2 regions of the Marinicrinis lubricantis genome follow, and region 2 is predicted to be linked to the other one. Evidence: a T-box and tRNA genes for the amino acid it is inferred to sense, from the RefSeq annotation. Region 2 holds a T-box; the other holds one or more tRNA genes.
The links. A T-box is a leader RNA that pairs with one kind of tRNA and senses whether it is charged. The one in region 2 lies ahead of ACFPXP_RS18770 (valine--tRNA ligase), so its partner is inferred to be a tRNA-Val.
Positions count from the first base shown of each region.

Region 1: it encodes a tRNA-Val, which carries the amino acid that the T-box ahead of ACFPXP_RS18770 (valine--tRNA ligase) is inferred to sense. The anticodon was not compared.

Region 1 covers NZ_JBHSQV010000174.1:47,770-64,428, reverse strand. Annotated here, with positions in the region: gene ACFPXP_RS16600 (DUF2277 domain-containing protein) at 1-194, opposite strand, end outside; gene ACFPXP_RS16595 (DUF1835 domain-containing protein) at 274-1,344, opposite strand; gene ACFPXP_RS16590 (hypothetical protein) at 1,726-2,544, shown strand; gene ACFPXP_RS16585 (hypothetical protein) at 2,577-3,143, shown strand; tRNA gene ACFPXP_RS16580 (tRNA-Val) at 3,268-3,340, opposite strand; gene ACFPXP_RS16575 (zinc ribbon domain-containing protein) at 3,591-3,794, shown strand; gene ACFPXP_RS16570 (YdhK family protein) at 4,018-4,572, shown strand; gene ACFPXP_RS16565 (VanZ family protein) at 4,802-5,884, shown strand; gene ACFPXP_RS16560 (class I SAM-dependent methyltransferase) at 6,102-6,857, shown strand; gene ACFPXP_RS16555 (S-layer homology domain-containing protein) at 7,239-8,228, shown strand; tRNA gene ACFPXP_RS16550 (tRNA-Ile) at 8,354-8,430, opposite strand; tRNA gene ACFPXP_RS16545 (tRNA-Met) at 8,446-8,522, opposite strand; gene ACFPXP_RS16540 (hypothetical protein) at 8,634-8,798, opposite strand; gene ACFPXP_RS16535 (phosphatidylglycerophosphatase A family protein) at 8,906-9,433, opposite strand; gene ACFPXP_RS16530 (ABC transporter substrate-binding protein) at 9,564-11,048, opposite strand; gene ACFPXP_RS16525 (ABC transporter ATP-binding protein) at 11,035-11,928, opposite strand; gene ACFPXP_RS16520 (ABC transporter permease) at 11,932-14,850, opposite strand; gene ACFPXP_RS16515 (efflux RND transporter periplasmic adaptor subunit) at 14,850-15,986, opposite strand; gene ACFPXP_RS16510 (ABC transporter ATP-binding protein) at 15,940-16,659, opposite strand, start outside.
Region 2 covers NZ_JBHSQV010000181.1:17,508-34,166, reverse strand. Annotated here, with positions in the region: gene ACFPXP_RS18770 (valine--tRNA ligase) at 1-1,951, opposite strand, end outside; T-box leader at 2,019-2,251, opposite strand; gene ACFPXP_RS18765 (hypothetical protein) at 2,501-2,665, shown strand; gene ACFPXP_RS18760 (LysM peptidoglycan-binding domain-containing protein) at 2,839-4,140, opposite strand; gene ACFPXP_RS18755 (RluA family pseudouridine synthase) at 4,208-5,056, opposite strand; gene hemG (protoporphyrinogen oxidase) at 5,053-6,492, opposite strand; gene hemH (ferrochelatase) at 6,497-7,429, opposite strand; gene hemE (uroporphyrinogen decarboxylase) at 7,426-8,490, opposite strand; gene hemL (glutamate-1-semialdehyde 2,1-aminomutase) at 8,871-10,163, opposite strand; gene hemB (porphobilinogen synthase) at 10,172-11,161, opposite strand; gene cobA (uroporphyrinogen-III C-methyltransferase) at 11,168-12,706, opposite strand; gene hemC (hydroxymethylbilane synthase) at 12,711-13,655, opposite strand; gene ACFPXP_RS18715 (precorrin-2 dehydrogenase/sirohydrochlorin ferrochelatase family protein) at 13,674-14,318, opposite strand; gene ccsA (cytochrome c biogenesis protein CcsA) at 14,341-15,156, opposite strand; gene hemA (glutamyl-tRNA reductase) at 15,178-16,545, opposite strand.

The DNA of each region.
Region 1 (16,659 bases), on a different contig from region 2:
GTTGTTAACGAATTCAGCAGATGGCGCACCACCTCCGAGACATCCTCCACCGCCCGATGGAATGCCTCTTCATTCACTTTCGAGGGTTTGTTCGTTCCGGTAATTTTTCTAACGAATTGAAGAGAAGCTGCTTGAATTTCTCGATCTGTCGCCGGAGGGTCGAAATTGAACAGCGGCTTAATGTTTCTGCACATATCGTTCATTCTCCTTATCATCCATATTTAATAATGCTCATACAGCGATCAAAGCCACAATTACAGGGATTGAGCCGTCTCAACGATTCGTATGCCTCTTTCTTCTAACGCTGTAATATCTCATCGCCGCAGGCACTCCTTTAATTTCAAGGACACCATCATAAATCAGCTCTCTTAACCTGTATTCAAAATAAGAGTCCCCTATGTACTGGTCACAATAGCCGATCGCTTCGCCGATCAGTCGAGCAGCTTTGATAAACCCGTTATCTTCTGCTGGAGGTCTCAGCTTGTCCAGCTTCTGCAGAAGATAATGATCGTAATAATCAACGGGAACCTCCTCCACTGCATTCTCCCGCCAAATACGCAGCACGCCTGAACGCTCCGAAATGACCTGCCATTCCCGCTTCAATTGAGCGATTGCGGCATCATTCAAACGATCCCCTTCATCAATGTGAAGAAGTGCCTGCTGCAGTTTGTCAGGAGGAATTTCACCCGAGTGTAAATATGTCATAGAGACATCCGGACGATTGTAGAGCTTTTCACAAATCGCACAACCGTCATGCACAGATGTACTGTTGCCTTTTTTGCTCCCGCTTAGTAAATGGATCGCATGCCTCATCCCCACTTGCTCGCGTGCACTACGGCTTGTCCAGATGATCATTCGGGCCTGATCAGGGATTCGTTCTATCTTGTCCAATAGATCGTTATATTCCTCTTCGACATCAGCGTAGGCTGTGAATGCTTCTGAGATATTTTCATGAAACCATTTACTGCGAGCCTTCCTCCCTTCCGATGTATCCAGTCCATTTAACGGTCCGATCGCGTAATTTTCTCTTAGCGTGATCACCTTGTGCGTTTCAGACCAGCCGAGGTTCTGGAGTGCGTGCTTCATAGAACCAGCAAAAGAATCGCCGCAGACGACATGGACATGCGTGCTTTCCGGGGCAGGATCCCACTTGCCCTTCTTTTCTTGAAATTTGATCAAATCATCGTACAGCTGGATAAGCTTGGCAACGAACTCTTCATGCAAATCAGGCTGTTCCTTTAACCATTTGATTTCTCTCAAAACAAAACCCAAATACGTTTTCAATTCTCCGCTATCTAATTGATCAATTGCTTTTTTGATGACTAGCAAATCGTTCATTTCCATAGATGTTACCCTCTCCTAAAACCATATATCGTAGAGCCTCGTCTTACCATCAATATGTCGTTCCAAATTCAGAATTTAAGCATTGACGAATAACCATTAACCCATACTTTATTGGTACGCACCATAAAATTCCATTCCCATTTATTTGAGTTTGGATATGTAATTAATAATTCAATTTCATGAATGATATAACCTTCCTTAAAACATCTTACGATATTTGAACGAAAACACTTACAAAAAAGTTCCGTTTTGCAGCATGCAGTATTTTTTGGCTAGAGCCTATTACAATTGGAATGAGTATTTATGGTAGAATTGGGTTGGTTAAAAATAACAAAAATATACAAATTCATTAATCAATTGTGAAAGGATGATGAGGGGGATTTGAAGAAACACTGGCCATGGATTTTTTCTTTACTGCTTATTGCCTCCTGGGGCGGGAACGTCTGGTATTATGAATCTCAAAAGTTAGAAAAGCCCATATACTTAGAGCATTACTATGAAATCTCTACCGATTTATTGAGCCACATGAGTATCTACTTTATTACGAACCGTGATTCTGAACGCGAGCCATATCAATTCCGTGTGAATGACGATATCGTACTGAATGTAGCACAAGTAAGAACAAGAGACGAGCGTGGGCGTTTGCAGCTGAGGGAAGCTGCTGTCATGCCTGTATCCGATCAAATCTTCCGGAACTTAGAAAACTCTCTTCGGTTTGAGCAAGCTACGGTATACTATAGCGACGGTCTGGTGGATACTGTCTCCCTAGGGGAAATTATCGTTCATCCCCGTTCACAAAGTGAGTATGATTTAGAATTCAGTTTTTCAAGCAGTTCTTCTAACGGTACTGGCCGTTGGGGGAGTACCGTTCAGGAAGATATCACGGTTGCCTCGGTGACGCATAGCTTTCCGGAACTGCTTTCCGATTCAATAGATATTCTAGTGAACGGGAAGTCCTATGTAGATACGACCGCTTTCCCCTTAACTCTCAATAAAGGGGATCCATTAGGTGGCTCTTATATATTCCAGCTGGATAACGAGGATGTCCGTCGTTTTCATGCGTATCAACTGATGATTACGATGAAAGATGAACAGGGTCATATCATCAATGTGCAGTATATCAATGAGCAGCCTCAATTATATGATGAACATCTGAGGTCCTATGTTCGCCTGCGGAAAGGAGGAGAAAGAGAGCTTTAACTACCGCATTTCATCGTTTCGGATGGGGCATCTTGTTAGTGCTTTTGGACTTGCGTATTCAATCTCTTGATGTGCTTCCCGATGTTATTGGTTACGGGTTGATGTGGAGTGCTATTCACATTTTGGGGCAATACCGAACAGCATATAACAAAGCTTGGCCATATGCAGCCATCCTTACCTTCCTTGCTGTTCCGGAGCTCATCGTACCGCCTAACCAGAGTACGTCTGCGTTTGTTCCGTCAAGTGAATCAATCCTACAACTCGCTTTTACTAGTTTGATGCTGCTTCTCATGATGCTCCTTATGCATCAATTCTTTACTGCCTTATCTCAGCATGCATCCGATTCAGGTGCCAACGATTTCGCAGCAGAAACCCATTCCCGGTTGACGTTGCTATGGGTTCTTTCGGCTGGCTCTCTTTTTCTTTTTCCTTTTATGATTAATATAGAATCCTCCTTAGTGACGTATTTTTACTTTTCGGCAAGTATATTCGGCATCATTGCCTTGCTGCTGCTTATTGGTACATGCCGACGTGCGCCATCAAAAATTCAAGATCAGGCTTCAGTTTCGGACGATCCGACTTCAGAGGGGAATTCATAAAATACGTATATTTACTTCTTTTTTCACCACGATCTGATCAAACTTCTATCAATCTCCGTTTCACAAGAAAAAGTGATGAAAACAACGAAAAACCCTTGATAATCAAGGGTTTTCGTTGTAGATATGATCTGTAGTGGGCTCGAACCACTGACCCCCACCCTGTCAAGATGGTGCTCTCCCAGCTGAGCTAACAGATCATGAATTATATTTCGTTCAGCGACAAAATTAATAATAACAAGATATGCTTTTGTTGTCAAACCCAAATTTTCACTACCAATTGCAGTCCTTTGAATGGGTCACTGTGCATATCATATTGGCCAACAATGATAAACGAATCGTGATGCTCCACGACTTTTTTCGAAACAATTTCCAACCATTCACGTACTAACAATCAAACAACTCAATAACGCATTTATGTGCAAGACAATGTCCAGAGGAGGAATCAGCATGAACGAAAAAGGGTGTATTAAATGTGGAAGCCGGGATGCAGGTACGAAAGAAGTCGCGATGACGGGAACCGGACTATCCAAAATGTTCGATATTCAAAACAACAAATTTCTCGTCGTATACTGCAACAACTGCGGCTATTCGGAATTTTATAATAAGCAGTCTTCTACCGGATCGAATATCCTCGATTTGTTTTTCGGATAGTGATCCAAGACTGTTCGCCGTATCCCTCAAAGGGTTTGACCAGCTATTCAAGCTGGAGCAAGCCTTTTTGTTATATCTCTTTTTCGTGATAAAGGTAAATAGAGGTATAATTTTCTAGCATACGGGAAACTTACCATGTAGTGAATTCGAATTTTCGATAAAGGTCCTCGCGTTTTCAATATAGAAAACTAATGAAAATCAAAGCATAGGAGTGATGGATTCCATGAAAAAACAACTTATACTGCTTTTCGCAGCTGCCCTTATCTTACTCAGCGGATGTGGAAACGGAAATAACGAGAACGATGCGAATCAGACAAGCGAACATTCAGAGGAACACTCCGAAATGAACCATTCTTCTACGGGCGAGGTGCCAGAGCAGTTAGAACCAGCGAATTCCCCCACCTTTCCCATTGGAAGTCAGGCTGTTATCCAGGCGAACCATATGGAAGGGATGAATGGAGCAACCGCTACCATTACTGGAGCATTTGATACGACGGTATATGCTGTATCTTATACACCAACAACCGGAGGAAAACGAATCACGAATCACAAATGGATCATACACGAGGAAATTCAACATGCCGGGGATCAGCCATATGAGCCAGGCACAGACGTTGTCCTGAATGCGGATCATATGGAGGGCATGCTCGGTGCCACGGCTATAATTGATTCCGCAGAACAAACAACGGTGTATATGGTCGACTATACACCGACTACAGACGGCGAACCCGTCAAAAATCATAAATGGGTAACGGAAAGAGAGCTTAACGTCCCGTAAAGGAGACATATTCCATCCATCACAATTCGCCACCGCTTCATCTGTATCTAAAGCCTTGACCAGCAAGGCTTTTTTTCATGCATTTTTCAATCTATAATCTATCGCCTTGTCCCTCCCTCCTCTTTCTGTGGACCAAACATGCTGCTCTTATCATGTTGTATTGCACTTTGAGGACAAACCACATACAATGAATAGGCACGACTTCTATCGAACGACTACAGGTGATTCCATGTCATACATCATTCCAATTCAATATGCTTTCATGCTCTTCCCAATGGCAGCGTTCCTTTTTACGCTGCCGTTCCTGCTGTACCAATATCGGAAGTATGGATATATTAACAAAATCCGTGCCGTTGTTTTGTATGCTCTTCTGTTGTATTTAATGAATGCCTACTTCCTGGTGATCCTTCCGTTGCCAGATACGCAGCAAACCTGTACGCCTGAATCAATGATCCATGATCCATATCAGTCAACGCCTTTTCATTTTATAGAAGATATCGCGAATGAGACCCAAGTGAATTTATCTAAACCGGGAACTTATATATCCCTTCTTGGAGAGAGAGCCTTTCAGCAGGTAGCATTTAACGTACTGATGCTAGTCCCTTTCGGCATGATATTGCGTTATTATTTCCAGAGAAGCTGGGTACGCACGATTTTCACGTCGCTGCTTCTTTCGCTCTTTTTTGAAATAACACAGGTTACCGGCTTATACGGCATTTATGAATGTCCTTATCGATTATTTGACGTGGACGATTTGATTGCGAACACATCCGGAGGACTGCTCGGGTATATCATTGCTCCGTTATTAACCCGCTTCCTGCCGAAGACAGAAGAGCTCGATGAAGGAATCGTATTGGACGAGCTGCCAATCGCCTTAACAAGACGACTGCTTGCTTTAGGAGTCGATTACCTTCTGCTCCTGCTTCCCATTGGATTCATTGTCATGGTCAGTGAACCAATATACGCCTTATTGCCGATACTTGCTTATTTCATCTTTGTACCGTGGATAACGAACGGATATACATTCGGTAAATGGCTGCTCCGCATCCGACTCATAGGACAAGGAGAACGTATTGAACTAGCCGAATTGGTTCACCGTTATGGGCTCCTGTATGCTGGTTGGGGCGGAATGAATATGCTGCTGCTATCAGGGGTTGTAAAAGAGTTTCCTATCATCATCACACAGCTAATCATGTTCGCCGTATTTCTGGTTGATGTGGTCTTCGTATTGCATATCATCAGCCGTCTATACCGAAAAGATAAAAGACTGCTCCATGACAAGTGGAGCCATACCCGCCAGCGCGTTCGTTAGGCGTTCACCACCACACTTTCAGGAAGCAAAAGGCAGAGTCAGAGTCGCTAAGCGATCTCGATGCTCTGCCCTTCAAAAGAATTCGTTATAGTTGTTACCTATTGATTATATATCTTTTATATATTTCAACAATATTCAAGATCCAGCTATAATGATCCTAACATCTCCATATATTGTTGCATGACTATCCCATTCATCAAAAGGAGCGTGCTGACACATGAAATGGAACACTGAAACGTACGACCAGTTTCACTCTTTCGTTTCCTCCTACGGAGCAAGCTTAATCTCATGGCTCGAACCAAAGCCGGCCGAACAGATACTGGATCTGGGATGTGGAACTGGAGATCTGACGAAGGCAATTGCGGATTCTGGCGCACGAGTCATCGGCATAGATGCTTCGCAAGAAATGATTGATGCCGCACAAAGAAAGCATCCTCAATTAAAATTCAAAGTGGCCGACGCAAAGCAATTCCAGATGGACAATCTGCAGGATGCGGTCTTCTCCAATGCAGCCCTGCATTGGATACGCCCACCAGAGCAGGTAGTGGAATGCGTAGCTGCAGCACTGAAGCCGGGAGGCCGATTTGTCGCAGAATTCGGCATGAAAGGCAACGTACAATCCATCACCGATGCCGTCATTGAGTTGTCCGATCAGAAGCTGGGAATCGACCTCGCCTCGTCCTTCCCATGGTACTTTCCACCCATAGGCGAATACATCATTCTGCTGGAAAAGTACGGTTTCCACATTCGTCTGGCGGAATCCATTCACCGCCCTACACCGCTCGCTGAAGCCGAACAAGGTCTGGCGATTTGGCTCGATCAATTCGCAGGAGGATGGCTTTCATCTTTGACCCCCGAGCAGCGTAGTCTCCTATATACAGCGATAGAGCAACAACTAGCGCCGTTATTTTTCAAGGAAGGCCGATGGGTCATTCATTATCAGAGGCTGCGTTTTATCGCCTATCGCGCTTAAGAAGTAAAGGTGGTTCCGGAGTCGCGGACAGATGCCTGATGTGACAGCTTCGCTTTACGGTCTCTCATATAAGAGACCGTAAGCGTAAGAAGCGGCACCCTCAATGAAAGCCCGAACGATCTCCTTCATCTTCAATCCCACTTTATAAGCTACCCCGATGCAGCTAAGAACCCCGCGGCATGAGACCAGTTGACAGCATAAGAAACGAGCAAACCTCCAGCATAATAAGAATTAAATAAACAAATGTCGATTGCCTGATGATCAATGGTTTTCTTCCTTTCTAATTGAGGTGCATGTACCTGCTTGCAACCTTTTATGCACGCTTTCCGTCTAAAACGGTGAAATTAACCAAATAATAGACTTGAAGGAGTGAGGCAGCTCATGAAGCACCGTTTCAAGACGGTCATCACGACCATGCTCGTGTTTCTGCTTATGATCACCGGCAGCGTATTTGCTTTCAATGACATTGACCATTCTCCCAACAAAGACAAAATTATGCAGCTCAGAGCCCTTGGAGCCGTACATGGTGTAAATGAAGAGCAATTTATGCCCGAAACGGAAATGACCGTCGCTCAAGCCGTCAGTATGCTCGTTTCCAGCTTCAAGCTGAATATCGATCATATCCAATTTGTAAAAGAGCCGATGGCATCAGATTCCTTTAACCATGTCCCTGAAGATGCTTGGTATACGGATGCGTTCATCATCGCGAAATTGAACGGATTACCGTTAGACCGGGATATCCGGCCTCAGGACAAAATCACTAGAGAGCAGTTCGCCCATTTGCTATTACACGCGCTTACCGCCAAAGGTGAATATGCATTTACAGAAATGTACTTCATGCTTGAAGATGAAAGTGAAGTCGATGAAGCTTATATGGGCAGTATCCAGATGCTGCTGAATGGCAAAATCATTACACTCGATGAAAACAACAAATTTTATCCAAAACGTGTTATCACTCGAGGGGAAGCGGCGGGAATGATTTTCGACGCATTGGAATTTGTGAAACGAATGAATGAACCCATTCCCGATGTGCCAAACGGTGACGATCCCGTATCGAGCGATCCGGTCCCTCCTGTCCTGGATGAACCCGTTCAGATCGACGACGAGCCTGAACTGAAAACCGTGATGCTGCAGGATGAAATACAACAAGTCATAGTCACCTGGGGAGCCAAACCGAATTCTGGATATGACATTCGTATTGAAAAGATCGAATTCAAAGAGCAGGGTGAGGCCCACATTTATGTAAGACGTATACAACCGCAAGAAGGACATATGTACCTGCAGGTTATCACGCATCCGGAAGATAGAGCTTACTTATCCAAGGAATGGAAACCTGTATTAAAGCTCATTGAGGATGAGCCGATCCAATAACTTCCCCTGCAGAACCTATAAAAAAGCTTGCTCAACCTCGTCGGGAAGAGCAAGCTTTTTTCATTTGATCTGTTTAAACTTCCAAGGCACTAAAAAAAACCTTGTTACTCCAAGGTTTCTAATCATGGTGGGCCTTGAGGGACTCGAACCCCCGACCAATCGGTTATGAGCCGACCGCTCTAACCAACTGAGCTAAAGGCCCTCAAAAAACATAGTTTGGTTGCGGGGGCAGGATTTGAACCTGCGGCCTTCGGGTTATGAGCCCGACGAGCTACCGAACTGCTCCACCCCGCGTCAATATGCCGCTGACGCATTTTAGGACAGCGACAAATAATAATATATACTAATCAAGGGCCTTTAGTCAAGGGGATTTTATGATTTTATTTGATTCAGTCAAACTTCTTCTCACAACATATATCGGACGCCAAATCGGCCTTTTTTGGATTTGAATACCTCTACCGTATCCGGGCATTCATACCCGTAGATCCACCAATCCTCTTCCATTCTTCGGGCCATACAGCTGGCTTGAAATCGGCTGCTGTACAATCGGTTCCAATATACCCACTTCATTTCAATCCACACTCCATTTGATCATCTAGCTTCTACTAGCATAACCAAAAGAAGTGCATTTGTTACGCCCAAAATCCTCATCCTTGATAAAATCATGATTTTCGTGATCAGCCTGCGTCCTCCTGCAGCTCCGCTTCTTCTTCATCTCTTTTCCGATGCGCAATACGTCCAGAAGCAGAAGCTGCAATACTCGCGACCAGATCGTCAAGAAAAGTATGAACTCCTTTCCCATTCTTCGTATCCAACCTTTGGATAATACCTACCTTATGTTTATCCAAATGCCCAAACGTCGTCACACCGATGCTGCCGTAGCCAAGAACGGAACCTAATGCCAACGTTTCATCACAGCCAAAGAGGCCTTCGTCAGCTTCTACAATGGACTGAAGCGGCTCTGAAAGCATCCCTTTCTCCGCTAATACGTCCAGTTCAATCCCAACTAAAATCGCATGCTGCAGTTCCCTTTTATTCAATACTTTCTGAACACTGTCGGCACAATCAGCGATCGTCAAATCCGGATCATATGGAGATTGCATTTCATATACAATTTCCGCAATATCTTGAATGGTCACGCCTCTAGCTTCCAACTTATTCATAACGGCTTCACGAACTTCTCTGCTGTGCACTCTTCTTGCCATAATCCTATAACCTCCTGTCTGAGCATTCCGATACCGATTCATATCATTATAACATGCCTCACACTCCGCGGAAAAAAAACAGGACCAATCCTTCCAATTTGTAAGGAATTGGCCCATAAGACACTGTTGCTTATTTCACGGGTAAAGTCACAGCACCATCTGACGCACTATCACTCTGTTCTTGGCTCATACGCTGTAAAACCTCGTCACCGCGGGTCTTCCACTGCTGAAGACCTTCCTTCACAGTGATTTGCTCTTGAAGTACTTGATTAAACACATCGTATGCTATGGAATAAACTTCCCAATAGTTTTGTCCGTTTTTATTCATTTCACCATATGGATCCGGACCAGGTTTCAGTGTGTAGAAAGCTGCCAAGTTAATGTTCATGCCTGCTGGCTGTTCAATATACGACTTCCGAGCCACCATATTATAGGAGCTCTTTGATTTGAGTTCGGCCCATTCTGTTCCATTAATAAATTGAATGAACTCCCAAGCATCTTCCGTATTTTGCGCATTTGCAGCAATACCCATAATCGGATCCATACTCATAAATCCACCTACATCCGGCTGAGCTGCATGTACGGGATACGTTACAACGTCCCAAGCGAATGGAGTGAAACCTTGAATTTGATCACCCAATTGCATTGCTGTTGTAATTTCATTAATTTGACCATAGCTGAGCAGCATCATCGCAGTTCTTCCAGATAAGAAAGCATGATCGAAATAACGGCTGTATCCACCATCTGGCATGTTGCTGTAATCCGGCGGCTCAGGGAATACATTTTGCTTTTTCAACTCTATCATTTGCGTCCAAACTTGTTCCCATTCCGGTGTATCGACAAGCATCGTTTTTCCTTCATCATCAAACATTCTCAGCCCTAACGGAGCTGTATAATAACGCATGTCGTCATACAAGTTCATGCTATTGGAATACGAGGAAAAAGCGAAACCGAATTTCTTCTCTGGAGCGCCTGCAAAATGTGCACTGACAAGCTGCGCTTTTTCAAATACTTGATCCCATGTCATATTATCTGTGGGATATTCAATTCCGGCTTCATCAAACATATCCTTGTTGTAAACTAAAGCGCTCGGAGAAAAAGTAGGAGCGAGTGCATACAACTCTCCGTTTCCAATTTCCCGAAGACCTTCGATCACCGTTGGAACGAAATCTTCAATATCAAACTCATCATTTTGAATATACGTTTCTAACGATTGCAGCAGATTCTCATTTACCATGTCTGCAAGGACCGTTTGATCAACAAATACGATATCCGGCGGGTTGTCGCCTTCGATCAATGCTTTCATCGCTTCGGAAGGATCCGGCTCTTCGTAAGGTTGGTCAGATGATCTTGTCATATAGATCTCATTCCAATTAACGGCGGAGACAAATTCAATTTCAATGTTCTTATGGGTAAATTCGAAAAGATCCGTATACTGGCTTCTCATGCCTTCGTTGTAACCGCCATCCCCATAGAGGGTTGCAATGCGAAGCACACGCTTCTCATCGTCAGATCCCCCGGAATTGTTATTGCTGCATGCCGCAAGGAAGGTCGCCATGACCATCATCAAAGCAAGCACGGCTGCCGTAAAAGCCTTTCGGTTAATTGTTTTCATCCTTGTTCCCCTCCAGTAGTGTCGGTGACTTAATGATAATTTTCTCCCCGTCGAATTCCATCGACGCCTTGCTGTCAATGCTGAGCGCCTGCAAATAATCCTTCGGAATTTGCAAACGTCCCACACGATCGACAACTACATACTCCTCATGGGCATCTCCAATTTTGCGATGTCCGTCCAGCGATAGAAGATCCAGATTCGGATTTCGCTTGATAAACTCGGTACTGGTCAGTCCATCGCGAATGGCGACGACCCGGTCTACCTTTCCGGCTAATGAAAGATCATGTGTAACAATCACAATCGTAACGCCTAGTTCTTGATTCATACGCCTGAAAATATCCATGATCATATCTGAAGTTTGGGTATCCACAGAACCGGTAGGTTCGTCGGCGAGCAATAGCTGTGGACGATTTGCAAGCGAAATCGCGATTGCGACCCGCTGCTGCTCCCCTCCGGAAAGCTGCTGCAGCTTGTTGTACATTCGGTCCTTAAGACCTACCCATTCTAGTAGTTGTTTGGCGTATGTACGGTCGTATTTTCCGCTGAGCATCATGGGCATCTCAACATTCTCAAGCGCAGTCAAATACGGAAGCAGATTTCGCGCATTATTCTGCCAAATGAAACCGACTGTTTTCCGTTTATATTCGACGAGCTGCTCGTCAGTGATTTTCAGTAGGTTCCATTCTCCTACACGTACCTGTCCGGCAGAAGGGCGGTCCAGACCGCCCAATATGTTCAGCAGAGTCGATTTACCGCTTCCGCTGTTGCCGATGATGGCCATCATTTCGCCCGGCTTCACGTGAATGTTCAGCCCTTGCAGCGCCACAACCTCGATTTCATCTGTTTTATAGATTTTAACGAGTCCTTCACACTCAATCATGAATTACCGCTCCTCTCCCAGCTTCACCGCTTGATGAACGCGAAGCTTACGGATGTGCATGAGCAGCAGTCCCGCTCCAATAAGCATCATGACGGCGACAACGATGTATAATTGCATAGTATCTTGGCTGTCGAATACGACGCGGAATGGCGGCACCTGTTGCTTCGCGCTTTCTGACGTCTCCAAGAAAGGTAAATATAGCAGACTGGCAATTTTCCCAATCACAATCCCCAGACAGATCGCAAGTCCAGCGGTGAAACCCTGTTCCAATAGCAGCATGCCCGTTAATTGTTTGCGGGACAGTCCCATCGCTCTAAGTACACCAAATTGAACCACCCGACTCGACAAGTTAAAGAACCAGTACAGGACGTACCCGACGAGTGAAACGATCACCGACACTAAAAATCCGAGGGACAGGATGCCGAACACGCCGCCACGTGACGGATGCTTCTCCTGCTGCGCCAGTTCAATCCGCATATCTTCTATAGAAGCAAGCTGGATTCCCTGATTGGCAAGCTCCTCCATCAAAGGCGCGGTCAGCGCACCAGCCTTCATCTTGAGCCAAACCTCATATGGAATCATTGGCACTTGATCGTAAATATAATCCAAATTCGTAATGAAGAACGGCTCTTCATCCGGATATTGTGAAGGCCAATACGGGACGATTCCGGCAACGACGAATTCAACGGATTGCTGGTTGATTGAAATGTTCATGATATTTCCGGGCTCTAGACGGTATCGCTTTGCGAACCCTTCAGGAACTAACACGGCCGCTTCGTGGAAACCAAGCAAGTTCAAGTATTCATTCTGGTGATGCGGAAGCAGGTCTCCATCACGGAACCAGGCGACATTGCCAAACGTCGTATTATCAATACCGAGTACCGTACCTTGACCTGCAGTCTTACCGGCTACCACTGCGTTTCCTGGTGTTTTCAGAACGCGTGCTGCTGACTCAACCCCTTCCAACTGCTCGAAGATCCGGAATGGAGGTTCTCGATAAGTCACCGTAGGAGGAGGCCCATTCTGTCCCGGATTGCCGCCGGGCTGACCAGAAGGCTGTCCGCCGCCTCCATTGCCGCCAGAACCACCACCGCTGCCATTTCCACCGTTTCCATTGCCGCCGCCATTATCCGGCGCTTCTGGATAAACTTCAATAAATCCTTCCCATACGGACTTAACGACGACATCTGTTCCGTATTGATATTGTATACGCTCCGTCGAATTCAGATCGATGGTGCGTGCTGAGGATGCATTATATACCCCAAGTCCGAGCGTCAAGATCAACAGCAGCATGAGCGGATAATACGCCTTAGCTGATCTCGACAGCTGCGTCAGCGTTAGGAAAAGAGGTACAGGCATGAATTTTCGGCCGATCCAGTTAAACAATTTTAACAACCACGGAAATATTCTTAAAAATACAAGTCCTAACGAAAAAATCGTTAATGCCGGAACAAAGAATAACAACGGCTGTACTTGCAGCTCATTGCTGCTAAGTCCTGAGCGCATAGATAAAAATTTGTTCTCGTTGAACATATACCATCCGTATCCAGACACTGCGACGAGTGCAATGTCGATAAACCAGCGCATCCAGAACGGATTGCGATCGGCTCTGGCCATCGATTGCTTCACGTTGACGATTGACTTTCTCGCATAGGACAAAGCTGGTATCAGGCTCGCTAACAGCGCGATGACAACGGTGAGAACTCCATACAGCACCGCATCCATATTAATGTCCACCGGAATAGACTTACGGTTCACAAAGGTCAGGAAGCCATTAGAGGAGCCGATGCTCTTGGCCATAAACCAACCGATCAATGGTCCTAAAATAAGTGCCGTTCCGCCTAGGAGCAAGCCTTCCAAAAAGTACACCATAAAAATTTGCCTCGTGCTTCCGCCCCTGCTTCGCAATACGGCAATGTCGCTGCGCTGGCGTTCCAGAGATTGCTTTGAATTCATCGCAATATAATAGAACACCATGGCGATCATCGGCGCGGCCAACGTGAACAGCAAGCTTTGAAGCTGCAAGCTTTGTGTACGAAATTCTTTCAGCATATCATCAAAGGACAAATCGACTTTCGTATTTTTCAGCAATTGATACACTTCCGAGTCGATTTCCTCCAGCGTAGACGACAAGGCTGAAAGCTGGCTCGTTTGAATTTCTCTCAAATCAATATTGTAATACCACTTGGCAACATCGAGCGGGACATTTTTCTTTTCCAGCAGTTCTTCCTGAAACACCTTCTCGTTAATAATGAAAGTATTCAGCATCGAATCCAGACCTTGGAACCAATAAGCGTCATATGGATTCTCCGGTGCTTTGGGTTCGTAAGTACCGACGATCTTGATTTTTAACGGCTGTATACCGTTGCCGCCTGAAATCGGATAAGAAAATACGTCACCAATCTGAAAATAATTGCTGTATAACGAATCTTGAAGGACGACCGCTTCAATAATATCACCGTCCACCTGATCGGAAAACATCGTACCGTTCAAAATATCTACGTGATTTTCGAAATCCGTCAGCGTCATAACAGACATTTGACGCCGTCTGCTCGTATCGGCCGTCTCGTCATTCGCCGGCTTTATATTGGATGACCTTAAAGAATAATTACGAACATAATTATGCTGTGGAAAGCCGATCGCTTCAGGAATATCCTGCTCAATATATTGATTGACGTCATTCAGAGAATCCAGATCCGGTTTCTCCGAACCGACGGCTTGGTAGCGGATCAAGATCGAACCTGCTGGCAAGCCGCTGTTATTTTCCTGAAGTTCTGACTCAACGACACGCTTCAATGACCCATTGGCATACATAGGAATGCTTGTTGAAAAAGCCACCGCAATAATTAACCCGACGAGCGTACTCAAGGTTAACCATCGCGTGTTCCACATTTTTCGAAAGACGAATCTGAACATCGCCATTATTTACCCACTACTTTCTGACCTGGCTCTAGTCCTTTCACAATTTCCACAGCGGTTGAAGTTTGTTGACCGACTTCGACATCCACTTCACGCTTCGTGCCGTCCTCTTCAACCACTTGGACGTATGTGCGCCCGCCATATGTTCTTAAAGCGGAAGGCGGAATGACAACCGCGTTTTCCTTCCGATCCACGATAACCTTCACGCTAAGCGGAGTTCCGCGAGTTGCCCCTTCAGGCATGCCCGCAAGCTCAACGACAAGATAGTCCTCGATGGACTCTACATCATTTTCGTTGCCAGGCATCGGATTTCCCCATGGATCGGTTGGCTGTTCCTCCCCGTTATCGACAGGCAATTGCTTCACCGTACCCTGCTGAGAACCAATCCCGTTAATGTCTACAACGGCTTCCATTCCAGGAGCAACCTTTTGCAGATCGTTCTGGCTCAGCTTCGCGGTAACGGTGAGCTGAGTCAAGTCTGCAATCACAGCCACTGGCTTATACGCCTGCACGGCATCGCCCCTTGAAACATTAATGGAAACGATCGTTCCGCTGAAAGGCGCTTTCAGCTTCGCTCTCTCGATCTGCTCTTCCATCTCTACGATTTCCAATCGGGCATTCTCAAAATCGATTTGAAATTGCTCGAATTCCTCTGGCGTGTATTGATCCTTTTCTCTAAGCTTCATTTTCATATCGAGCTCGTTTTTTCTAAAGTCGAGTCTGGCTCGTCTTAAATTGTCTTCAATCGTCTGCGTATCCAGCTCCATAATGACCGTACCGGCTTCCACATAATCTCCGGCCTTCACATAAATATCAAGAATGTTGCCTCCACCGGACGAACCGCTTTCCGAGCCGCTGGCAGTACCATCGGTGAAGAATAGTGTTTCTTCCCGTGCAGACATCAGCTTGCCGACTCCGCTCACGGTCGTTTCCAGCGTCTGTGTGGTAACGGCATACTCTGGTTTCTCGGACAGCTTTGGTGCCTGGATCGGCGGAAGCACTTCTTCCGCTGTCTCATCCGGAAGCAAGGAGCAGCCCGCAGAACTGATACTGAACACCAGCACGGCAGAAATGACTGCCGCTTGTTTCATTTTAGTTTTCTTGCTTGATGAATTTTCCGTCCACCATTTGGTAAACATGATCAGCTACCTCCAATATTGTAGGGTCGTGCGTCGTCATACAAATCGTCACATTTTCCGTTTGAATAATGTCTTGAAATACCGCCATCACCTGGGCGCTCATTTGGGAATCCAGCTCCGCTGTCGGCTCGTCGGCCAAAATCAATGAAGGCCGATGCGCGATGGCTTTTGCAATTGCTACCCGCTGCTGCTCTCCACCGGACATTTCATATGGGCGGTGATGCATTCTTTTCACCAGACCGACCAAATCCAAGCAGTGCGTTACTCTTTGCTTCCACTGCGATTTCGGAAATCCGGCCATCCGCAGGGACAGCTCCACATTCTCATACGCCGAAAGCAGCGGCATCAGCGCAAAGGTTTGAAAGATGAAGCCAATTTCTTTTCTGCGAATACGGGTTCTCATTTGATCGTTCCATTTGTGAATCGGTCTTCCTTTAAAATAAACCTCCCCTTCTGTCGGAAGGTCCAAACCGCCTATGATATTCATCAGGGTGGTTTTCCCTGAACCGGAACGGCCTCGAAGCATGACCAGCTGCCGCTTCTTCAATTCCATATCGATCCCTTTCAAGACGGCCAGTTGATTTCCGCCAACCTGAAAAGCTCTCTTAACGTTCATGACTTGAAGCAGCGGTTCCTGATCGTTCTCCGTTTCCTGCTCCGGCTGTTGATCGTT
Region 2 (16,659 bases):
CGTCCCAAATAAAGTTGTACAGCAGCCGTCCAACTTCACCAAATTCATATTGATCCATTAGACGAGTGACATCCTTCACCGTTTCGTTCAAACGGTGCAAAATCCAGCGATCCGCTGTGCCTAAATTGCCGTCCAATCTGATATCGCTGACCTCAAAACCATGCAAATTCATCAATGCAAAGCGGGAGGCATTCCATATTTTATTGGCGAAATTGCGTGCCTGTTCTACCTTTTCCCAGCGGAATCGAAGGTCCTGACCCGGCGTGCTTCCGGTAGAAATCATATATCTCATCGCGTCCGCGCCGTACTTCTCGATTACCTCCAACGGATCAACTCCGTTGCCAAGTGACTTGGACATTTTACGGCCTTCCGCATCACGGACAAGTCCATGCATCAGCACATCCTTGAACGGAATTTGCTCCGTAAATTCCAATGCTGTAAAAATCATTCGGGCTACCCAGAAATAAATAATATCGTAGCCTGTCACCAGCACATTGGTCGGATAGTAACGCTTCAAGTCCTCGGTCTGTTCCGGCCATCCTAATGTAGAGAACGGCCAGAGAGCAGAGCTGAACCATGTGTCAAGCACATCCTCATCCTGCCGCAGATTCGTGCCGGAGCAATGCTGACACGCATGCACATCGTCGCGTGAAACGGTAACCTCTCCGCAATCGCTGCAATACCAAGCCGGAATCCGATGTCCCCACCAGAGTTGACGGGATATACACCAATCACGAACATTCTCGATCCAATTTAAATAAGTTCTCTCGAAGCGATCAGGAACAAAATGAACGCCATGGCCTGCCTTTTGTGCTTCGATTGCTTTTTCCGCGAGCGGCTTCATTTTGACAAACCACTGCGTAGACAAGTAAGGCTCAACCACCGCCCCGCTTCTCTCGCTGTGTCCTACCTGATGGACGTGCTCTTCGATTTCAATCAGCACACCGGCATCCTGCAGATCTTTGACGATCTTTTTGCGGCATTCAAATCGGTCCAACCCCTGATAAGGACCCGCATTTTTATTCATCGTTCCGCTTTCGTCCATAACGAGCACCTGTGGAAGGTCGTGACGGAGACCCACTTCGAAGTCGTTCGGATCATGAGCCGGTGTAATCTTCACCGCTCCGCTTCCGAAATCCTTCTCCACATAATCGTCCCCGACGATCGGGATTTCTCGTCCTACAATCGGCAGAACCAATGTTTTGCCGATCAGATGCTGATACCGCTCATCCTCTGGATGGACCGCAACCGCCGTATCTCCCAGCATCGTTTCCGGGCGTGTCGTCGCTACAGTTAAATATCCGTTTCCATCTTTCAGCGGATAACGCAGATGGTACAGCTTACCCTGCACTTCTTTATACTCTACCTCGATATCTGACAACGCGGTACGAGCCGCCGGATCCCAGTTAATAATATATTTGCCGCGGTAAATCAAACCTTTCTCGTACAGACGAACGAAAACTTCCCGTACCGCTTTCGACAACCCTTCATCCAGCGTAAACCGCTCACGGGAATAGTCCAAGGACAATCCCAGCTTATCCCATTGAGAGCGGATCGTATTCGCGTAAAGCTCCTTCCACTCCCACACCTGCTCGAGGAATTTTTCCCGTCCTAAATCGTACCTGCTGATGCCCTTCTCTTCTCTCAGTTTCTGCTCTACCTTGGTCTGAGTAGCAATACCGGCATGATCCGTTCCTGGCAGCCATAACGTATCGTAGCCCTGCATCCGTTTCGTACGAATCAATATATCCTGAAGCGTAAAATCCAGTGCGTGACCGATATGAAGCATGCCTGTAACGTTGGGCGGTGGAATCACGATTGTAAACGGCTGGGCATCCTTTCTTTTTCCTGCTTCAAAGAAATGGTTATCCCTCCAATACTTCCCCCACTTCTGTTCCGCTTCCTTCGGATTATATGTTGTCGGCATTGAAAGTTCATTCGTTTCTGTCATTCATGTACCTCCTACTCTAATCATACCTGCAAGGGTGTTTGCAAAAAAACAAAAAAAGCCCCTCGTCTCAAAGGACGAAAGGCTTGACTTCCGTGGTACCACCTTTGTTCCGATCAAAAACAATGCGTTTTCAAATCGGCACTTCAAGCAAATAACGGATGCATCCGGCTTAAGCTGAACCTTCTCACCTAAGCGACTCCAGGGCGACTTCAGACAGCTGCTTCCTACGGAATCTCCCAGCGTCACAATTCCGCTCTCTGTAAGGCTTGACTGCTTACTACTCCCTATCCAAGTCATTTTCATATTTAGAATGGATTTAACCATTATGATAACTGTGAAAATGCATCCAGTCAACTGCTTAAACCGACTTTCGAAAAATAGCTGCTCCAGCCGCTTTTTCTCGTTCACAGGTTTCATAATATACAGCATATCCTGTCTATCCACCTTCATAAACATATATTAGCGGAATTTATGCGCTTGTTCAAATCACACTGGAAGACGTTTGTTTTAACGAGGTGAACCGTCTCACATAGAGGAGGGAATATCAAAGTGTATAACTGGTGGCTGAAAATACGTTTGTCGGTCAGAGCGATCCTGTTTCCGCTCATCTGCATTCAATTCGTCCGGACGCTTTTTCTACCTACACCTTTGGATGTGTTTATTTTGTTTGCGCTGTTTTTGGCCTATCTCGGTTTTCTGCTGAATGTATATTGAATCGTTGTCGGTTGTAAACAATGGACAACACCGTTTCTGAAGTACCTATTCCGTAATAAACCTCTATCTGCTTACCCTTCATGAAAAGGGGGCGGATAGAGGTTTATTTTAAAACGACGAAGACAGTAAAACACACGAATTTTCACTAGAAAAATCGTGTGTTTGCCACTCTCTTAATTCGGAATATATACGATTTGCCCTTCAGAAACTTCCTCGTTCGAAAGCCGATTGTACATCGATAGCTCTCTCGGGTGAATACCGTATTTTTGAGCAATCGTCCCCAACGTTTCTTCCTTTTGAACGATGCACATTCTCACTTTTTTGAAAGACTGTTCCTCATTTTCACGATTCAAGAACAGGCTTTTCCATTCCAATCCGTTCTTGGCGTCCTCCGGCTGTTGTAAAGCTTCCAATGCTTCCTCGGCCTGTTTGTAGTTCTCCAGCACATTTTTCGTTTGCTCTCTATGTAATAATGATTTTAAGCCCTTGCTGCCTTTTTTCTCTTCAGAGGATACGTCTTCTTCCTGCTTTTTACTTCCAAAAGCAATCTTCATTTCTTTCTTTTTTGGCGGCTCCTGCTCGGCGGCCTCTTCCGCAGCCGGACTTTGATTTGGATTCTCTTCCTCGGCCAATTCCCCTGCAGGATTCGGGTTTTGCTCATTCGATGAAGGCTCGATCGCTTCATTCCCCGCAGCACTGTTATCCATTTCCTGCGCCATGACAGGCTCTGCTTTCGTCTCAGCCATCGGCAAATCAACCTGCAGCGGCGATTCTTCATTCACAATCGGGATGGGCACCGCTTCTTCCTTCGGCGCTTTCTCCTTTGGTGCCGTCTCTTTTGGTGCTTCCTCCTGCACCGCCGGCGCCTCCTCTACTCGGCCGTCAGAATACGCAGGCTCAATGGCTTGCTCCTCTCCCGCCCCCGAGGATTTGGAGAACTGTGATGCAGCGGATGGTTCAAACCGTTCGGCGGAGGCATCTCTCGTTTCAACAGTTTGATCATTGATCTGACTATATTCCTTATCAATCGCTTCAGAGGTTTCCGTCAAGTCATCATTCATTTGGCTTACAAATACTTCCTCCGGCGTCCCCCATGTCTTGGACACCTGGCCCACCATTTCGATCCCTTCCAGGGACAGCACTCCGGTCACACTTAAGCTGCGAGGTGAAATCAAATCGACGTCGAAATGCTCGATTTCCACTTTCAAATCTTCCAAACTTGTAATGCGGCTGAGCGGCAGCGTAATTTCCACCGGAATATAATGCACCAGCTGTCTGCTGCCTCTATCTTCGGAAACGGTATAGGAACCGGTTAAAGTGAGATGTCCTTTGAGAACAGCTTGTTCCTCTTTAGACAACACTTTAATTTGCGGCAAAAGCTCAATCGAATCTAATTGTTCCAGACCCTCTAATGGTTCCTGCAGTTGAACTCGTTCATAAATATCAAAACGTAAACCCTTTTGTTCACCGGTCAACCGTAACTCCTCCCTTCACCATGTCTACTCTGTACATATATATGTCTGCATGGGAGGAGCATGACTATTATTTTCGCAAACGCGCCAGAAGCAGTCTCATATCAGGGTACATCGGGGCTTCTATTTGTAACTTCTCGCCGCTCCATGGATGTGGAAAGGATAGCCGAATACCATGCAGCGCTTGTCGATGCATCCCCTCTATGCCTGTGCCTCCATACAGCGGATCTCCCACAATCGGATGCCCGGCATGCTGCAAATGTACCCGGATTTGGTGCGTTCTGCCGGTCTCGAGCACGAGCTGGACCCATACGGCATCACGAAACGTTTCCAACACCTCATAATGCGTCACTGCAGGCTGTCCTTGACGGGAAACTCTTCGCCGCTGATGATGATGGCGATCCTTCCCGATCGGCCAGCTGAAAGTGCCCCGGCTGGGCTGCAGCCTTCCCTTCGCAACTGCAACATAAGTACGCCCTATATCCTTGCGCCGCATCGCGGCATCCAGCATATATTGCGAATATTCATTTTTCGCATACAATACGGGGCCCGAAGTATCCCGGTCTAGACGATGTATATGACGAACGAAGCACGATTGACCCGTCATCCCGTAATATCCGGCTAATTGATTCGCAAGCGTGTCCGACTGCCCGCGTTCCGACGGATGAACAGGCACTCCTGGCGGCTTATTCACAACGATACAAAAATCGTCCTCATAGAGGACGTCCAATTTGTCGGTATATTCAGGTTCAAAGCCAAACGGGCGCTCCGTAAAAAGGCGGAGCCGGATTGCGGATTTGGTCTGCTGCAGCCCCTGCTCCTTCTCCAATCTAAATACCCATTCCTCCGGAAAAATATCCGGAAGCTTACGGCCCCGGTATTCCAGCCATTCCCCTTTTCGGATATAAGAATAGCTCATGGCCACAATGATTCCACCAGTTCCCGCGCTGTATCTCTGCCTTGACGTATGCAGTCGGGTAAACCAACCCCTTCAAAGGCAGCTCCTGTCATACGGGCGTTCGGAATCGCCTGCAGCAGCTCTTCACGCGCTTCCCGAATTCGAGTCAAATGCCCGACCGGATATTGCGGCATCGCCCGATTCAGTCTCGTCAGTGTAATAAAATCCGGCTCAGCTTCGATGCCCATCAGATCGAACACATCAGCCTTCACCTGTTCCTGGATCTCCTCATCGGTCATCTCCAGATGACGCTGATCTCCCGCCCGGCCGACATAGCATCTAATGAGTGTATCCCCTTCTTCTGCGGTATGGGGCCACTTGACCGAGGTCCACGTGCAGGCGGTAATAAATCGGCCCTCTGTTCGGGGAATCAAAAATCCAGTGCCGTCATTTTTCACATGGAGCTGCTTTTGCTTATAGGCCAGTACAACATTCGCAACCGAAACATACTCCATACTGCCAAGCTTTTCAACTTTGGGATAGCCGCTGAGCAGCTTCGCTAATTGAAAAGCAGGCACGGCGAAAATCACGGCATCAGCTTGAAGCTCGCTCGGTTGTTCTCCGCGCGTCAGGTGAATCGTCACGCCGCCATCTGCCGGCTGAACCGATTGAACCGCCGTTTCCTGCAGGAAGTCTACACCTGCACCGCCCAAGCTTTCTGTTAAAGCTTGAATCAACGTAGACAAGCCGTTCTTATACGTAAGGAACGCGCTTTTCTTCGCATATTCCGGAAGCTCTGCGGAAGCGGCTGTCTGATTTCTGCTCTCGCCAGTTCCCTTTATGATACTGCCGTATTGTTGTTCCAACTGATGGAACTGCGGGTAGGTCGCCTGCAAGCTAAGCTTGGACAGATCGCCAGCGTAAATGCCGGCCAACAGCGGTTCGACGATATTTTCCAGCATTTCTTTTCCTAGTCTTCGTTCAACAAAGCTTCCGAGCGATTCATCCGACATATCCACTCTCTTCGGAATCTGCAATTCTTGTGCGACTCTGGCCTTCCCTTCCTGAGAAAGAAGTTCTGTATCCATGAATGTATGATCATCGTACGGTATGCCCAGCATCAGGCCGGGAGGCATCCCATGCAGTTTGTTATAACGAAGAATGTAGCTTTTTTTCGCATCAGGATTCAGTCCCGCGAATTCTGATTCTAGACCGAGCGATTGACTTAATTCGATAATCGGAAGCTTGCGGGACAAGAAGGAGTCTGGCCCCCGCTCGATAACAAAGCCGTCCTTCCGCAGGGTATGGACCGAGCCGCCCAAGCGGCCCGACTTCTCTACAACGGTAACGTGCAGACGCTGATCAAGCTCTCTGGCCTTCTGGACGGCATAGTATGCAGCGCTTAAACCGGTAATCCCGCCCCCCACAACGACGAGATGCTTCAGATCCTTGCTCATTCGATCAGATCCTTTCTGCTTCCTTTGCCACCACATCTGCAAGACAGCGCATATATTTGGGATCCGAATTCAGTGAATCGGTTCTTTCCAAATGTCCGCCTAAGCTTTCCGCCAGCTGCTTGCATTCAATATCAATGTCATACAGCACTTCCAAGTGATCCGAAACAAATCCGACCGGGCAAATCAGTATACTTTTCACATCCTGCTTGGAGATTAGGTCCTCTATATCCACCGTAATGTCCGGTCCAAGCCATGGCACCGATGTTTGTCCTGCACTTTGCCATGAAAACTGCCAATTCGTCACGCCTGTTCGATCTGCGATCGCTCTCGACGTCTCCAACAGTTGTTCAGGATACGGATCTCCCATCTCCACAATTTTGGCGGGTAGACTGTGGGCACTGAACAGCACCTTGACTTGCTCCACCGGTACAGAAAACTTCTGCAGTGCCTCGTTCACCCTCTCTACCAAGGCATCGATCAATTCCGGGTGAAGGTGATAGCTTTCGACGAAACTCATTCGAATGCCGTGCTTTTCTGCTTCCTCTTTCGCGCGCTTCACATACCCGCCAATACTCATCACAGAATAATGAGGAGCAAGTACAACACCGACCGCTTCCTTTATGCCATCCGCAGCCATCGTCTTCACTCCATCCTCAATAAAAGGAGCGGCATGCTTCAAGCCTTGGTAGCACACAAATTCGGTGTCAGGATACAGCTCCTTTAGCGTTTGCTGCAGTGCTTCTACCTGCCGATCCGTATTTTGGCGAAGCGGAAATACTCCGCCGACGATGGCTTCATATCGGTCCGTCAGCTCCTTAAGCTGTTCTGCTGAAGGCGGATTTCCTCTTCGAATATGGGTATAGTACGGTTCAATTTGTTCCATGTTTTCCGGAGTTCCATAAGACATCACAAGAACACCGATTTTTCTTTTCGTCATATTTTCACGCCTCCTCTATGCTGTGCGATCGCCTCAGCTGAATACGTATGGATAAACTCCGTAAGCTCCTTTAATTTATCGATCGAAGCTTCCGGAAATAATCCGTGACCCAGGTTGAATACGTGCGATCCTTGCTGCAAGCCTTCGTCAATAATTTGTTTCGCATGCTGATGAATAACCGAAACCGGTGCCGTCAGCACGGTTGGATCCAAATTGCCCTGCAGCGTATACTTGCTGCCAACCCTTTGTCTAGCGTCGGATAAAGATACTCTCCAATCTACTCCGATTACATCAGCTTTCAGATCGGAAAGCAGAGGAAGCAGTTCACCGGAGCTGACGCCAGGGAAATAAATTTTAACGGCATCTTCCTCCTGCAGCGCATTAAAAATCCGTTCAATCGTTGGAAGCACATATAATTTGAAGTCGTGCGGCGCCAGTGCGCCGACCCAGCTGTCGAACACCTGCACGGCTTTTGCTCCATTTGCAATATGAGCCTTCAGGTAAGTAATGATCATGTCGCCCAATTTATCCATGAGCTGGAACCATACTTTGGGCTCGCTGTACATCAGCGACTTCGTCAGCAAATAATTTTTCGAAGGTCTGCCCTCGATCAGATAGGATGCAATCGTAAAAGGAGCCCCTGCGAATGTAATGAGCGGGACCTCAAGCTCACGATCGAGAATCCGAATCGTTTTCAATACGTGGGACAAATCCCCCTCCACATCGATCGGCTTCAATCTCTCCACATCGCCAGCCGTGCGGATTGGATTATCAATGACCGGACCGATATTTTTGACAATGTCAAAATCGATTCCGATTGAAGCGACCGGATTCATAATGTCCGAATACAAAATGGCCGCATCGACACCCAGTTTTCTGATGGGCATAAGCGTTACCTCGGCGGCAAGCTCCGGCTGCTGGCATATTTCCAACAAGGAATATTTCTCTTTAATTTTACGGTAATCCGGATCATATCTGCCGGCTTGTCTCATATACCAGACCGGCGTATAATCCACATTTTCTTTTCTGCAAGCTCTGAGAAAGGTATCGTTGTAAACCATGTATTCTCCTCATTTCTTGGTGATTTCCGTACCAAGTGCTTCTATTCTTTAAGACATTATCCCCTTTTTTGCTCCGCTTAGGCAACACGCCGCATCTCCATTAATCTTACAAATTGTTGAACAACCACTCTTTGATGAAACTCACATCACGTGATAAAGATGCGTAAGGTTTCAAAAGTCCAGAACTTGGCCTATATGCACGAAAAAGCCCTAGAAGCGTTCACCTGTTCGGGTGTCTCGCATCTCCCAGGACTTCCGAAGGCTTAACCTAAGCTAAATACTTCGGGGGCCGCACAGGTGAAATTGGACTTCGTCCCGCGCGGCCTTGCCCGCAATATCTATAACCGTTTTTTGAATCCCGATTAAATATCCACGTCAAGCTAAAGCGACTTCAATGCTTCGCGGTGCGCCGCGATCGTCCGATCAATGTCCTCATCGCTATGGGCTAAGGACATAAACATTCCTTCAAATTGAGAAGGCGCCAAGGAAACGCCTTGATTCAGCATCCTTGCAAAATACCGGCTGAAATGCTCCAAATTGGAGGTTTTCGCCGTCTCATAATTGATCACTTGCCGATCTGTAAAGAACGGGCAGATCATCGAGCCGATCCGATTGATTGTACAAGGAACTCCTGTTTCCTCAGCATTGGCCTTAAAGCCTTGTTCCAAGCGAGCGGATTTCCGTTCCAGCTCCTCATAAGCCCCCGGCTCTCCCAACAGCTTCAAGGTAGTGTATCCTGCAGCCATTGCAAGCGGGTTACCGGAAAGTGTGCCTGCCTGATAGATCGGTCCGCTTGGAGCAACCATCTCCATCAGCTCTCTTTTGCCGCCATAGGCGCCTACCGGCAAGCCTCCTCCAATCACTTTACCCATGCAGGTCAGATCCGGCGTAACGCCATACAAGCCCTGCGCGCTGTTCAAGCCGACCCGGAACCCGGTCATGACCTCGTCAAAAATAAGCACGGTGCCGAACTGCTGTGTAATCTGTCTTAGGCCTTCCAGAAATCCAGGCAAAGGAGGGACAACTCCCATGTTGCCGGCGATCGGCTCAACGATGACAGCAGCGATGTCTTCTCCGTACTTTTCAAAGGCCAGCTTGACGGACTCTACATCATTGTAGGGCACCGTCAATGTGTTCGCCGCTGTAGCTTCTGTCACCCCTGGGCTGTCAGGGAGTCCTAACGTTGCTACACCGGATCCCGCTTTAATCAAAAGAGAATCCGCGTGGCCGTGATAGCTTCCTTCAAATTTCATAATTTTGTTTCGCTTCGTGTAGCCTCTGGCAAGACGAAGCGCGCTCATCGTTGCCTCGGTACCGGAATTCACCATCCGAACGACCTCTACGGAAGGCATGCGCTCCACAACTAATTCAGCCATACGCGTCTCAAGCTCCGTAGGAGCTCCGAAGCTCGTGCCCTTTTCCGCTGTTTCCTTGATCGCTTGAATAACTTCGGGATGGGCATGTCCAAGAATGAGCGGACCCCAGGAACCGATATAATCAATATATTCATTTCCATCGATATCGACAATTTTGGAACCGGAGCCTCTCTCAATGTACGGTGGAGTCAGGTTCACCGATTTATAGGCGCGAACCGGACTGTTTACACCGCCAGGAAGGATCTTCTTTGCTTGCTCGAATGCAGCTTTCGATTTTGTATCCACTCTTCCGTTCATATGATCACTCACCCTTTCAGCCAACGGGCGACATCCTTAGCATGATACGTTAGGATCATGTCGGCACCCGCTCTCTTAAACGAAACCATCGTTTCCATCACCACAGCCTGCTCGTCAATCCACCCTTTTTCGGCGGCCGCTTTGACCATCGCATATTCCGCACTCACATTATAGGTAGCCATTGGCAGATTGTATTTCTGCTTAAGCTGGGAAAGTACATCAATGTATGCAAGTCCCGGTTTTACCATCAGGATGTCTGCACCTTCGGCGATATCGGATTCCGCTTCACGCAGTGCTTCACGCACATTCGCCGGATCCATCTGATATGTTTTTCGGTCCCCGAACTGCGGCGTGGAATGAGCCGCATCACGGAACGGTCCATAAAAAGCGGAAGCATATTTAACGGCATAAGACATGATCGGCGTATGCTCAAAGCCAGCCTCATCCAGCCCTTTGCGAATCGCCTGGACGAATCCGTCCATCATATTGGAAGGTGCAATGATATCCGCCCCTGCCTTCGCCTGAGCTACTGCCGTTTTCACCAAATATTCCAATGACGCGTCATTCATGATGACCGCTTCGCCGTGGCCGCACTCCTGAACCACACCGCAATGTCCATGATCTGTAAATTGGCAAAGGCAGGTGTCGGCGATCACCAGAAGCTCTGGTGCCCACTCTTTAATTTTGCGGGTTGCCTGCTGTACAATGCCGTTTTCTTCGAAAGCAGACGTCCCTACACCGTCTTTATGCTCAGGCACGCCAAACAGAAGAACGGAAGGAAGACCCAAAGCTTGAACTTCCTTGATCTCCTCTTCCAACCGGTCCAACGAGAAGTGATATACCCCAGGCATCGATGGAATCTCTTCCTTGACATTGGTACCGAACGTTACAAAAATCGGATAAATCAGATCGTCGGTAGAAACCGTATGCTCTCTCACCATTCTTCTAATCGCTGCAGAGCTGCGAAGCCGGCGATGTCTTTGGATAGGAAAATTCATGATGTATTACTCCTTTCGATAATGGCTGATGATGGCCTGTACCATGGACTCAATCGTTGCTTCCGGGGCCAGTATATTGACTTTCAATCCGCACTCTTCTGCCGTTTTAGCCGTAATCGGACCGATACAAGCAATATCCGCCCCCTTCGTAAGAAGAATCGGATCCTTCTGATGTAGCCTAAGCAGTTCTACAAAATGCTTGACCGTCGATGAGCTGGCAAAGCTGATCGTATCGATCTCCCGGTGCTCCAGCAGCTGAATCATTTCTTCCGCATCGTCTGAACGAAGTACATTACGGTATAAATCAAGTTCCGTTACTTCAAATCCCTTCGCTTTCAGTTGCTCCGGAAGCCACTTCCGAGCGATCTCCGAACGCGGAAGCAGCACTTTCTGGCCGCGGACCGCCTCCTTCATGACCTGCTCAAAGACACCTTCCTGCTGATAACGCTCCGGTATTTGCTGAACGATCAAGCCTTTACGAAACAGATGCTCAGCCGTTTTGGGACCTACTGCTGCAATTTTCGCTTTTCCAAGCTTTCGTATATCGATGTGGTTGTCCTGCAGTGAATTGAAAAAATAATCCACACCATTCACGGAAGTGAAGATGATCCAATCATACTGTTCCAGCTGATTCAGCGTTTCTTGGATTCGCTGTTGATCATCCGGATGCCGCAGAGGCTCCATCCGGATCAGCGGCACCTCCACGGGCTCTCCGCCTAAGTCGTAAATTTGCTGAGATAGCTCGCTTGCCTGCTCTCTGGAGCGAGTCACCAAGATCCTTCTTCCGAACAGAGGCTTTTTCTCAATCCACTTTAGACGCTCTCTTAGCCGTACAACCTCTCCGACAATGATCACCGCCGGCGGTTTGAACTCTGCCTTCGCTACCTTCTCCGCAATATCTTCGAGCGTACCGCTTAACGTTTCTTGTTCCGGACGTGTTCCCCAGCGGATTAAAGCGACCGGAGTGGAAGGGCTGCGCCCATGCTTTATCAGCTGCTCACTAATATATCCGATCTTAGCCACGCCCATAAGGAAAATAAGCGTATCTGAAGCCGTGGACACCTTTTCCCAGTTGATTGTAGAATCCAGCTTTTCCGGTTTTTCATGACCGGTAACGACCGTGAAAGAGGTGTTGAATTCTCGGTGTGTGACCGGTATTCCCGCATACGCCGGCACCGCAATGGCGGACGTAATGCCTGGCACAATCTCATACTCTACTTCATGCTGGACAAGCAAATCGGCTTCCTCTCCCACACGACCGAATACACTAGGATCGCCGCCCTTAAGTCTCGTTACTGTTTTGCCCTGAAGCGCCAAATCAACGAGCAGCTGGTTAATTTCCTCCTGCTTCATCGTGTGCCGATCCGGCAGCTTTCCAACATATATTTTCTCCGTACCCGGCCTTGCGTAGGAAAGCAGCCTTGGGCTAGCAAGCCTGTCGTATACGATGGCGTCTGATTTGAGCAGCGCCTCTAGTCCTTTGACCGTAATGAGCTTCGGGTCTCCGGGTCCCGCTCCGACTAAATATACTTTTCCCCTTTTCAAATTCTCATCCCCTATACTGTTCCAGAATCCGGTCCGCTCCTTGCTTGATCAATCTTTCAGCCACCGCCTTGCCCATTTCATCCGGAACATTGCCCTCGATCGCTTCCTTCCATACCTGATGCTTTTCCGGATCACCGATCAAGCCCGTGACTTTCAGCTTGGGTTCTAGACCCTCGTTCCAATCAATCACTTCTGCGTATGCGCCGATGGGCACTTGGCAGCCGCCATTCAATGCGGATAAAAATGAGCGCTCTGCAGCAACCGCAAGAACGGTTTGATGGTCATTGTATAGAGCAAGCAATTCTCTTACCTGCATATCGTCCGCCCTGCATTCGATTCCTAGTGCGCCTTGTCCAACAGCCGGAAGACTAATATCTACAGGCAAATAATGATGGATTCGATCTTCCCAGCCCATCCTTTTGAGCCCTGCCGCAGCCAGTACGATCGCATCGAAATCCTCATTCTCTAATTTTTTGATCCGCGAATCGATATTGCCACGAATCCATTCCACATTTAAATCTGCGCGGTAAGCTTTCAGCTGCGCCATTCTGCGCAAACTGCTCGTTCCGACCTTCGCCCCTTCCGGAAGATCATCCAATCCTTTGCCGCTTTTCGTAATTAAGCAATCTCTTGGGTCTTCTCGCTTCGGTACCGCTCCAATCATAAGGCCTTCTGGAAGCACCGCGGGTACATCCTTCATGCTATGTACAGCGATATCGATTTCTCCGTTCATCATTGCCTGCTCTATTTCTTTGACAAACAATCCTTTGCCTCCAACCTTCGAAAGGGTCACATTCAAGATTTGATCGCCCTTGGTTACGATTTTTTTCGTCTCAAATTGATAGGACAGGCCGTGCTGCTTACACAGCTCTTTCAATTCGTCGATGACATGCTGAGTTTGTGTGAGTGCAAGCGCACTCTGACGTGTTCCTACGATGATTGTACGCATTTCCAGCCTCCAAGTATATTAATCCTGCAGAAAGGAGAAGCAAAGCTTTCTCGCCTCTTCCCTTCGATCAGCTCGAATCCAGTCCAACAGACGATGATCTTCGGCCGCCTTTTTTAACAATTTTTGCCTACGTTTTGCATCCGTAACCTGTAAAAGCACCGTTTCTCGAAATTCATGAAGCAAATGAGTATATGCCTCATATTCTATTCCGTACCGCTCTTGAATTTCCGCTGCCACTCTTTTCGTCAACGCCGGGCTGGCCCCGGCAGTGCTCACTGCCATGTGCAGCTTCCCCCGCAATACCTGCGCAGGAACGATAAAATCTCCTTGCTCGAACTGATCGGCAGCATTCACCCACAGCCCCTTCTGCTTTGCATCCGCACATATTTGGGAATTCACGGCCTTATCATTCGTGCAAGCAAATACGATCATTCCCGCCTGAAGATCGTCCGCTGAATAGCGCTTGCGCCGAATCGTAATCTGCCTCGATTCCAGCCAATGTTCAAACCGTTCGGTTGTGGTCGGCGATACGACAGTAATCTTCGCCCCGCAGTTCAACAATTGCTGTGTCTTTCTTTCCGAAACTGCCCCTGCGCCCACGATCAAGCAGTGCTTGTCCGTCATATCCAACATCACCGCATAATATGGCATACCACCTTCCACTTGCCCTCACACCCGTTCGTTATTAATGAAACCTCGAAATAACATTGGTCACAAACATGTTGATCATCAACACAGCATAGGCTGCCATATTGTACCACGCCCTTCGATTGGCATAGCTGTCCTTACGGTAGTGAAGCAGCGCGTATAGGCAATAAACCGTCAAAAGCACAACAGTCGACAGTACCTTCACATCGGTAAGCACTTCGAATTGCTGGGCCAAGACGATGCCCGCCAAACCGAATATAAGCGAACACAGCAGCAGCAGCACACCGATCATGACGGAGCGAAACGCATACAGATCAATGCGGTCCAAGCTGGGCAGTCTTTGCATAGAAAGCGACCATTTTCTCTCCTTCAGTTTTCGGTGTAAAAACAAATAGGTTCCGGAAAAAACGGCTGAAATTGAAAATACCGCATAGCCGGAAATGGCAAATAACACATGAATCGTTATAAAATGCCGTTCCTTGTGCCAATCTTGAAGAACATTTTGACTGGACGGATCAAAAAACAGCGATGCCATCAAAAGCAGAAAACCGGATAAGCTGATAAAAAAAGGGTAACCGTAGCTTCGGACAATCCACTGTAATATGAACGCTGCAGTGCACAAAATCCACGAAAAGAAAAACAGTGTTTCAAACATACTGTGAACCGCTAAGTAGCCGCTAACCACGGTTCTTGAAACAATAAAAACCGTCTGCAGCAGCCAGACAAAAGCAAGCAACCCTGTACCGAATTGTTTCGCTCTGCGGTTCTTTTGATACAAGTCCGCAGAAATGAACAACAGGCTCAGGGCATAAATATAAACGATAAAGTTATAGTAGGTCTGATGGAAGATCATCGTTATTCCCCTGCCAGGCGGTCATGTGCGGGCCAGCAAAGGCGCTGCTGACCGCTGCATGCTGTATCCCAGCTCTTCCTTTGAAGAAGCACCTTTCGCCTCCAAAGCGTTGGGCCCTTGAAGCGAAGGTTCGAGCGCGAAAAATTTCGTAAACATCGCGATCGCTTCATCCGCATCTTTTTGAACCGCCATCTCTTTCAAATTCAGGATTGGATCGTGCATCATTTGATTGACGATGCTTTTGGTTAATTTGCGAATAACCTTGATCTCCCGATCCGTTAATTCCGGCAGCTTGTTCAGCATACTGTCCATGGTTTCCCGATGAATCGCAGCCGCCTTTTCCTGCAGCGCACGAATAACCGGACTGACACCGAGTGTCTTATACCACCCGTTAAACGCTTCAATCTCCGAATCAATCATCTGCTCAATTTTGGCCGCTTCCTGCTTGCGAAGCTCCAAATTGCTCTCCACGATGCCTTCCAGATCATCAATATCATAAAGAAATACTTGCTCTAAATTCTGAACATTCGGATCAATATCACGAGGAACCGCAATGTCTATAAAGAACATCGGCTTCGACCCGCGCCGCTTCATTGCGCCGCGTACATGCTCCTCTCGGATCACCACTTCCTTCGAACCGGTAGAGCTGATCACGATATCTGTATCCGCCAAATAACCTTCCATTTCATCCAACGATACTGCAACACCGTTCCACTGCCGGGCAAGATCCTGGGCTCTTTGCAATGTGCGGTTGACGACCACGATTTTCTTCGTCCCGTGATCCAATAAATATTTCACCGTCAGCTCGCTCATCTTACCAGCGCCGACAATCATAACCTGCTTATTCGTAAAATCACCGAATATCCTTCTTGCCAGTTCAACCGCTGCATAACTGACACTTACCGCATTTTCTCCGATAGAAGTTTCAGAATGTGCTTTTTTCGCTAGCGTGATGGCCTGCTTAAACAGCATGTTAAAGAAGGTGCCTGTCGTCTCCGCGGCTTGGGCAGTGAAGAAAGCTTGGCGTATTTGCCCGAGAATTTGTGTTTCACCGATGACCATGGAGTCCAAACCGCACGTCACCCTAAACAAATGCTCGATCGCTTGCTCGTCTTCATAAATGTATAAATACTTCGTGAATTCCTGACTAGGAACTCCGAACCATTCTTCCATAAATGCACGGATATGATATCCGCATACATGCAATCTGTCTACAACCGCATAAATCTCCGTACGATTGCAGGTGGACACCATGACACATTCCATGATGCTCTTTGCTTGTCTTAAGCCGGCGAGGGCTTCTGTCAATTGCTGCTCGGACAATGCGAACTTCTCCCTCACTTCAACAGGGGCTGTTCTATAATTCAATCCTACAGCTAAAATGTGCATGTGATCACCCGCCTTCATCATTCATAGATCGACTTGTTCTATTTCTTAATTATAATTGTTCTAATGTATTATATCATATTCCGACAAGCTCATTGTTGTCAAATTTTGAATAAA